Regions from separate parts of the Sporosarcina sp. SAFN-010 genome, predicted to be linked through region 2. Evidence: riboswitches for the same ligand, from Rfam matches in the RefSeq annotation. Region 2 holds a riboswitch; the other holds the start of a gene.
What was found. A riboswitch is a leader RNA that binds a small molecule or an ion and turns the genes downstream of it on or off. The one in region 2 is predicted to bind lysine.
Positions count from the first base shown of each region.

Region 1: it holds a riboswitch for lysine, as region 2 does, so the genes downstream of both, dapA (4-hydroxy-tetrahydrodipicolinate synthase) here and ACR65F_RS15085 (Na+/H+ antiporter NhaC family protein) in region 2, are expected to answer to the same signal.

Region 1 covers NZ_JBPFDS010000003.1:68,781-72,966, reverse strand. The annotation lists gene ACR65F_RS04945 (helix-turn-helix transcriptional regulator) at 1-159, opposite strand, end outside; gene ACR65F_RS04940 (DUF3021 domain-containing protein) at 684-1,094, opposite strand; gene ACR65F_RS04935 (LytTR family DNA-binding domain-containing protein) at 1,091-1,549, opposite strand; lysine riboswitch at 1,920-2,097, shown strand; gene dapA (4-hydroxy-tetrahydrodipicolinate synthase) at 2,217-3,101, shown strand; gene ACR65F_RS04925 (tartrate dehydrogenase) at 3,218-4,186, opposite strand, start outside.
Region 2 covers NZ_JBPFDS010000015.1:25,126-29,311, reverse strand. The annotation lists gene ACR65F_RS15090 (ABC transporter substrate-binding protein) at 1-318, opposite strand, end outside; gene ACR65F_RS15085 (Na+/H+ antiporter NhaC family protein) at 610-2,187, opposite strand; lysine riboswitch at 2,322-2,502, opposite strand; gene yunB (sporulation protein YunB) at 2,557-3,324, opposite strand; gene ACR65F_RS15075 (bifunctional metallophosphatase/5'-nucleotidase) at 3,379-4,186, opposite strand, start outside.

The sequences.
Region 1 (4,186 bases), on a different contig from region 2:
ATTAAAAATCCGAGCAATTCTAACGGCGATAAGTAACGAGGGGATAAATTCTTCCCGCTCAATTAAACTGATCGTCTGCCTAGATACTTTAGCCCGTTTTGCGAGCTCGGTCTGATTCAGTCCATTTCGTGCACGCAATTCCTTCAAACGTGTTCTCACTAATCTCACCTCTTACGAAAATTGTAACGTATGCATTTCAATTTGACAAGTATATTTGTCAAATTGACTAGATTACTTTTCAAATAACAAAAAAAATCGAAACCGTCTTAAAGGACGAATTCGGTTATGCTTTGGTCTGATTTAAGAACCGCTTACCGCATTGGTTTCTTCTAAAAACATGCTCATTATTAAACGATCTTAAATGGATATAAATTCATTGAACTGATGGCCATAGATGCTTTTCATACCTGAACTTAAATTTGTGAACGAAGACTCCATTTTAATTAACCTTATTTCAAAATGGAGTCCTCTTATTTACCTAAAAAACAGATTTGATGGCCGCATAATTTTGTCATTTAAAATCACCTAATCTATTGCAAACTCATCTATCCTCGTACTATTATTTTTCAGCAGTCTAAGTAGTTTCTTAATGAATCAAAAGAGAGGTAAGTGTCACTCTCCTCTCTCGTTCTTCAAACCAATATAACCAATATTTCAAAACTCTTGTGCCAAGTGCAGTCTAACTACAGCCCATCCAACTCTTCAGTCATCTTCTTCGCTACATTTTTAAAATACAGATAGAAACTCCCCCAAATAACTGCATATATTCCTAAGAACATCATAACAAAAGTTAAAAAGCTGATTGGTGTGAAACTGAACCATTCCAGTCCGAATGCAGTAATGAAGTACAGGATCAGCACGGTTATGAAATGATAGACGGTTTGACGAAGTAACGACCAATTTCCATTTTCAAAATAGAGGGGGGTGACACTGAAGAACCAACCACAAAAAATGGTCCCTACCCCACTCTTGACAAATTTGGCAGCGTTTAATGTTTCCAGGTCATTTGCTAAAATAATGGCTGTAGTAATAATTACTGTTAGAAAACCACCGAAGAAGACCCCAACAGTGCTGCGCCATAAGAATGTTTTCATTCGTTGTTCCTCCTTTTCATTTTAAGTGCTTGTTTAATGCCATTGACATAGGTTCGAGAAACATACTCTTTTGTTCCTGATTTGAAATATACTGCTAGTGTTCCATTGAATGATGCTTCGAAGCGGCTTAATTCGTAAAGATTAGCAATGACTGATTTTGAAAGTCTGATGAATCGGTTCGAGGGTAGCACGGATTCGAGTTCATACAGTTTTTCTTTAACTAGGTAGGAACCGTTAGATGTCACGGCAGCTACTCCTTCTGGTGTGGAGTGAAAATAGTGGACATCCATAGGTTTCAAAATATGCTGCATGTCTCCTTCTTTGCCCACAATAAAGTCGAGCTCATGGCCATTAAGGAAATCTAAAATTTCTTGGATGGATGGATCCATTTCTTTACATTCAATTGTTATGGTCGTCTCTATAGCTGCTCGATCAATAGTCAATGAAACTTTCATTCTTGGACCTCCTCTCACCGATAGGTTTTTCGTTTTTTCAACTCTACCAGCATTATTCTGCATGTCGTTGGTAGCTTCACCAACCGGCATCATTATTCCTCCATTCGTTAGGTTCTTATACGATTAGTATACGGAGTACCGAGTAAAACAGTTGCTAAATTCCAGTGAGCGGTCGGTTTTCGTCTGTCAAATGTTGAATTTCATCGGTGAATTGCATGGATTTTGCATTTCAGTGAAAGTATTATGCTAGTACGCGACGCGTCAGGCATAACATCTTGACAACTTGTAGTAACTTCCTAATAGTTGCATTTTTATTCGATACAGTGTAAGATACATGTAATTAAACATTCACTTATTTCGTAACTTTCGAAATGAGGATAGAGGCGCAAAAACCATCAGTACACAATCTGAGAATGATGAGATTCGACGACGATTGTAGAAAGGGGAATTTGCCGAAGTGGAGAGATGCTCATTATCTCGAAGCTGGTTCTGGACTGAACAAGTGCAGAACTGTCATATAGGAAACTATATGGAGGGCTATCTGATGCAGAGAAATAATTTATTATTTCCAAGCAACAGCGTACCTTCGCTGTTGCTTTTTGCGTTTCAGGATACACTGCCTTCCACCTCTATGTTTTGGATAAAAACCAAAGGAGATGGAGAACAGATGAATTTTGGACAACTGATTACCGCTATGGTTACCCCATTTGATGAGCAAGGAGAAATTGATTTTATCGCTACCCGCAATCTTATTAATCATTTACTCGAAAACGGATCCGATGGTTTGGTAGTTGCAGGAACCACAGGAGAATCCCCGACATTAACGCAAAAAGAAAGGGTTAATTTGTTTGAGTTCACTGTACAGGTCGTGGCAGGAAGAGTACCCGTCATTGCAGGTACAGGATCGAACAATACAAGAGAGTCCCTCGAGCTGACTCAGCAAGCTGAAGCGGTTGGTGTCGACGGTATCATGCTCGTTGTTCCCTACTACAACAAGCCTTCTCAAGAAGGAATGTACCAACACTTTAAAGTTATTGCAGAATCTACTGCGCTACCAATTATGTTATATAACATTCCCGGTCGCAGTTCTGTCAATATGTGTCCTGAAACGATTATCCGACTTGCAACTATACCGAATATCGTAGCTGTCAAAGAAGCTAGCGGTAACTTGGATGCGATGGCGGATATCATTGAAAATACTTCTGCAGATTTTGCGCTTTATAGTGGGGATGATGGTCTGACACTCCCAGTCCTTTCTATCGGGGGGGCAGGAGTTGTTTCAGTATCCGCCCATGTCATCGGACCTGAGATGAAAACCATGATTAGCCATTTCAATCACGGTCGTATTCGTGAAGCGTCAACATTGCACCGTCGAATGCTACCGATTATGAAAGAACTGTTCGCAGCTCCGAATCCTTCACCTGTGAAAGCTGCCTTAAACTTAGAAGGAATCGCAGTGGGCGGCGTCCGATTACCTATGCTGCCTTTGACAGATGTACAGTTGAATTCGTTGAATCGTGTGCTCCATCAGCAAGACAAAATGCTTATTTAACATTAGAAATGCTACTGTGTTCCATATAAAAAACAGCTCATTCCCCTTGATACATCGGAATGAGCTGCTTTCAATTTTCACTCAATAATTTTTCATACTCTAATATAGTAAGTGAATTATTCCAGGGATACCCCTACTTCACTAACTTTTGCTGAAAGTAATTCGACAAACCGATTCCCTAATTGTGAAGTGGATGCTTGGCCGCCTAAGTCTGACGTAAGCGCCTCTTTTTCATTCAGGATTTCTTTTATCGTAGATAAAATAACTTCCCCCCATTTTTCTTCTCCAAAGTAGTCCATCATTTGACTAACCGACCAGATGGCAGCAATCGGATTTGCAATTCCTTTCCCTGAAATATCCGGTGCTGATCCGTGTACAGGTTCAAACATGGCTGGATAGGTCCGTTCCGGATTGATGTTTGCACCCGTCGCTAAGCCCATTCCACCAGTGATTGCTGCCCCTATGTCAGTCAAAATATCTCCAAAAAGATTTGATGTAACAACCACTTCAAAGCGTTCAGGCTCAGTTACAAAGTAAAGACTTGCCGCATCCACAAGATAAGAATACGTTTGTACGTCAGGATATTCTTTTCCAACTTCGTCAAAAACTTGATCCCAGAACACCATAGAATAATTCAGTGCGTTCGCTTTACTAATACTCGTCAATGTTAGGTTGGCCCTTCTTGCTTCTTCATATGCATACCGAATAATCCGTTCCGTCCCTTTCCGAGAAAACACACCGGTTTGCAAGACGACTTCTTCTGTTTTCCCTTTAAAAAGCCAGTCTCCTACACCCGCATACTCACCTTCACTGTTTTCACGGATCACCAAAAAGTCGATTTCTTTAGCTGTTTTGCCTTTCAACGGCGTAAGTGTTGGGTTCAACAACGTAATAGGTCGGAGATTCACATACTGATCAAACTCTTTTCGAATTCTAAGCAACAAATCCCATAATGAAATATGATCAGGGACACCCGGATACCCTACGGCTCCCAGATAGATAGCGTCGAATTCTTTTAGTTGCTCTATCCCGTCGTCCGCCATCATCTTACCGTGTTCCAAATAATACTCGCATCCCCACGGAAA
Region 2 (4,186 bases):
TTCTTGCGTTGTCAATTTAATCGCTGCGTTTGTCGCTTCAGCTGCATCTGACTTATTATCAATTTTAACGATCTTTATTTTTTTGCCATCGATTCCACCATCATCATTGATTTCATCGACAGCGAGCTGAATGCCATCCGCTTCGGATGTTCCGTATGAAGCAACTGCTCCTGAGAGTTCGAGGTTCACCCCTATTTTAATTACATCGCCATCCTTCGATCCGGATGCCCCATCATCTCCTCCTTGAGAACAACCCGCTAGGAGACCAACGCCAAGCGTCATCGCTGCTAGTAAACTCCATGCTCTTTTAAACTTCATTTCTCTTCCCCCTTATCAAACTATTCTGAAATCACAACAGAAAGGATTGCATTAGTCCGAGTGGAGACATCCGCACCCTTTCTTTTCTTTCTGTATCCCTATTCTAAAACAAACTTCCAATTCAGTCTATACAAATTTTCATAATCTTATTACTAGATTGTCAAATTGTTTCGGTTCCCGTCACTTCTACCCTCTAGATAGTGGGAACTAATGCTAATTTCCTAGTAACTAAAATTTTTCAACATACAAAAAAGGTATTCCTCACAACTAAGTAGGAATACCTTTTTTTGCTTATTCTGCTGTTACGCTAACAGCTTTTTTTGAATTTCTCACATTCCAAACAGTAAACAATGCCGCTAGAATAATAATTACTGCCACTAGACCAATCCAAATCGAACCAGTTAATCCAAGCACAAAGTATCCACTAGTCGCAACACCTGCAGCCATAAGTGCATACGGCAATTGTGTGGAGACGTGATCGATGTGGTTACTACCTGCTCCTGTAGATGAAAGAATTGTCGTATCTGAAATTGGTGAACAGTGGTCACCGAACACTGCACCTGCAAGGACAGCAGATAATGCTGGCAACAGTAACTCTGGAGCTGCGTTTACCATAATTGTTCCTGCAATCGGAAGTAAGATACCGAACGATCCCCAAGACGTTCCTGTGGAGAATGCCATTAAACCAGCTAAAACAAATAGTACAACTGGTAGGAAGGCAACGGGAATGTTGGACTTCGAAACTACTTCAGATAAAAATAGTCCAGTCTCTAAAATATCGATCAAGTGAGTAAGTGACCATGCCAGAATAAGAATAAGTACTGCAGGCATCATAGCCTTGACTCCACTGACAAAAGCTTGAACAATTAGACCTGTTGAAGCCGTTTTGTTGACCTTGAACTGACTTGCATAAAGAATAATTGCAATCAGAGTACCTGCCACACCACCGATTACTAACGACAATGGAACGTCCATATTCTCAAAGATTGACCATATATTCAGTTCTCCACCAATCCGTATCCCTGTAATGACCATCGATGTCAATGTCACAGCAACAAGTGAAACAATTGGTGCAACTAGATCTCTCACTCGTCCATGAGAGTGTTCAGGGAACTCATCTTTTAATTGTCCAGGAATCTCTTTTTCAGGATCAAAAAGCTCTCCTTTTTCTTCTGCACGTTTTTCATGATCTTTCATAGCGAAAAAGTCGATATTCGTCCAAGCAAAGAAGAATACCATCGCTAATGTAGCAATTACATAAAAGTTCATCGGCGCCATCATTAGAAACGCTGCTATCGGTGAGTAGTTGACTGTAGCAGTAGTTGCAAGAATGATTGCTAGTTGTCCGATTAGGAACGCTCCCCAGCTCGATACAGGTGAAATCACGCAGATCGGCGCGGACGTCGAGTCGATGAAGTACGCAAGTTTTGCACGAGAAATCTTATGTCGATCTGTAATCGGTCGTGCGATTTGACCGACCGCAAGTGCATTAAAATAGTCATCTACAAAGATTGCAATTCCTAATATCATCGTCAGGAGTTTTGCACTTCGGCGAGTTTGGATTCGCGTTACAGCCCACTCTGCAAAGGCGCGGCTTCCTCCTGATAGACTAACAAGTGCCGTGATAACACCTAACATTAGTATGAATAACATTATGAAAATATTATACGTATTCAATTCTCCATCTGCCCAAAATGAGACGATGAGCGCTTTCCCTAACTGCGTCAATGTTTCCACTGGTGCAAAGGAAGCGACTAGTAATGCAGCGGACAAAATTCCTGCCCCGAGTGAAAGTAACACCCGCTTTGTCGTGAGCACCATAACAATGGCAATCACTGGTGGCAGTATCGATAACCAAGTTCCAATCATTCCAATCTCCTCCTTCAATTTGTTAATGTAACCGGGGAAACAAAAAAGCCGGTGCCCGTTTCACTCTTTTCAAGTGGACCGGGTACCGGCTGTCTACATGTCGTTTGTTTGATAATCACTTTCGTTATCTCACTGACGATTGTAGCTCATCATGGACGATATAGCTGTCCCTGACAGTGCCATCCCTTTTCGAAATGACCCCAACCTCATGGAATTGACGTTCCATCAGACTTCGGCAATGCTTCCTTTCACGCATGGTCTACGATGTCTCTCTCGCATGCGGTACTTTTAAACAATGCAGCCTCTACCCTATCGATTACGTTATTACTTTCTAATCATAACAATAATCGAAAGAACATGCAAGGTGACTTATGGTTTCTTAATATCTTCCATCGGAACTTCTATATTCGCTGGACTCTGTCCCCCCTTCGTATAGATTTGTGGAACGACCCCTTGGATGATCCCGATTGCAATCGGGATTTGCTGAACAACTGTACTTTGTTTAGTTGCTATTGGAATAATAATTTGGACATTCACCGTCAATTCCATATTCACTTCCATATAGACATTATTGATGCCATATTCTGTTAGTTTTGTATCAACGTCCGCATGTACATCTCCTACAATATGAAACCTGATTGGAATCTTCGGTCCTAAATTCCCGAGCAGCGGAATATCTGCAACTTGACCGATTGGAACGAAAAAGACGACGCCTCCATGCTTCTCCATTTCTTCAGTATCGAATTTGATCCCATCACTTTGCGGTAACATTTCAAGATCTCCGGACTCTGCACGGTCCAAGTGTTCTTCAACCAACTGATGCATCTCGGCCATAACCTGATTAATGGTTTCTGCATCGACTTTTAGTGTAACCGTCTCATTAGAATCGTTAGGGATATTCAAGAGGACGTCGTTCGCATCCAAGACACTTGTTGACCTCGATTGAATGGCTTGACTGATGACGTGTGCCGCAATTTTACGTGTTTGAACTTCAGCATAGTTCATGTAAACTGGCTTCAACTTCATATTTAAATAGAAAAAACTTACGATTATCGTCAAAAGAAGTGCTGGGATGATGAGTTTAAGCCATCTTCTTTTCGGTTTTCGTTTCTTAGGGACTTGCATGTGAAATTTCAAAAAGCGACGCCTCCCTATTCCACAATATGAAGAGGAAGAGTCGCTTATTACTTGTTATGAAGTTGTTCCAAAATGCTGTTCCCCATACCCTCCAAAAATATCACGAATGAGTTCCGGAACGAGATAGTCAATTTTCTCTAATTTCATGTTCGGATAAAAGAAACCGAATGTAAACATATCAAGAGTTGCTAACCTATACTCTCTATCTGGTTCGACGATTTCATCCCCCATATAGAGAATATCTTGTTTCATCTTCAGATTCACATGGATCATAACGCCCATCACTGTTCCCCTGAATCCAAGTCCCTTCACTTCAGTACGCGCCCAATCAGGATGGCACGAAATCTCGTAATACTCCCTTAAAGCACGTCCGGTTACAGTGATGACACATGCATTGATCGGATGTGGAAGAATACGGTGTAAATCTCTCTTCGTGACAACGCCTTCATGAAGGCGGCCAAGGAAAATCCCCGAGTTAAACAATCCGCAATCCGCTTTCGTATAGGCGAGTAGTGCTTGACCGAAAATATCGGAGAGCGGGCTCGGCCCAAATAGATTTTGCCCAAGACTAATAGGCGTTGTAAAAACTTCTTCATCCAACAGTTGCGTTCCCTCAGTGATCATCTGTTTCACAGCTTTGAGTTCACGTTTTTCTACTTCAAGTTCGTCTGCCTGTATGACAGTTGCCTTCTTTTCTACAACTAGACCATTCTCCAGTGTGAGAGTGACATGTCCTACATACTGTCCGAATTTTCCTGTCGCAGCTAACAATGTGTCTTCAACAACCTCACCTCGAACGAACAAATGATGAGTATGTGCGCCTAAGATCACATCGATATCCGATGTTTCCGTAGCTAAAAGA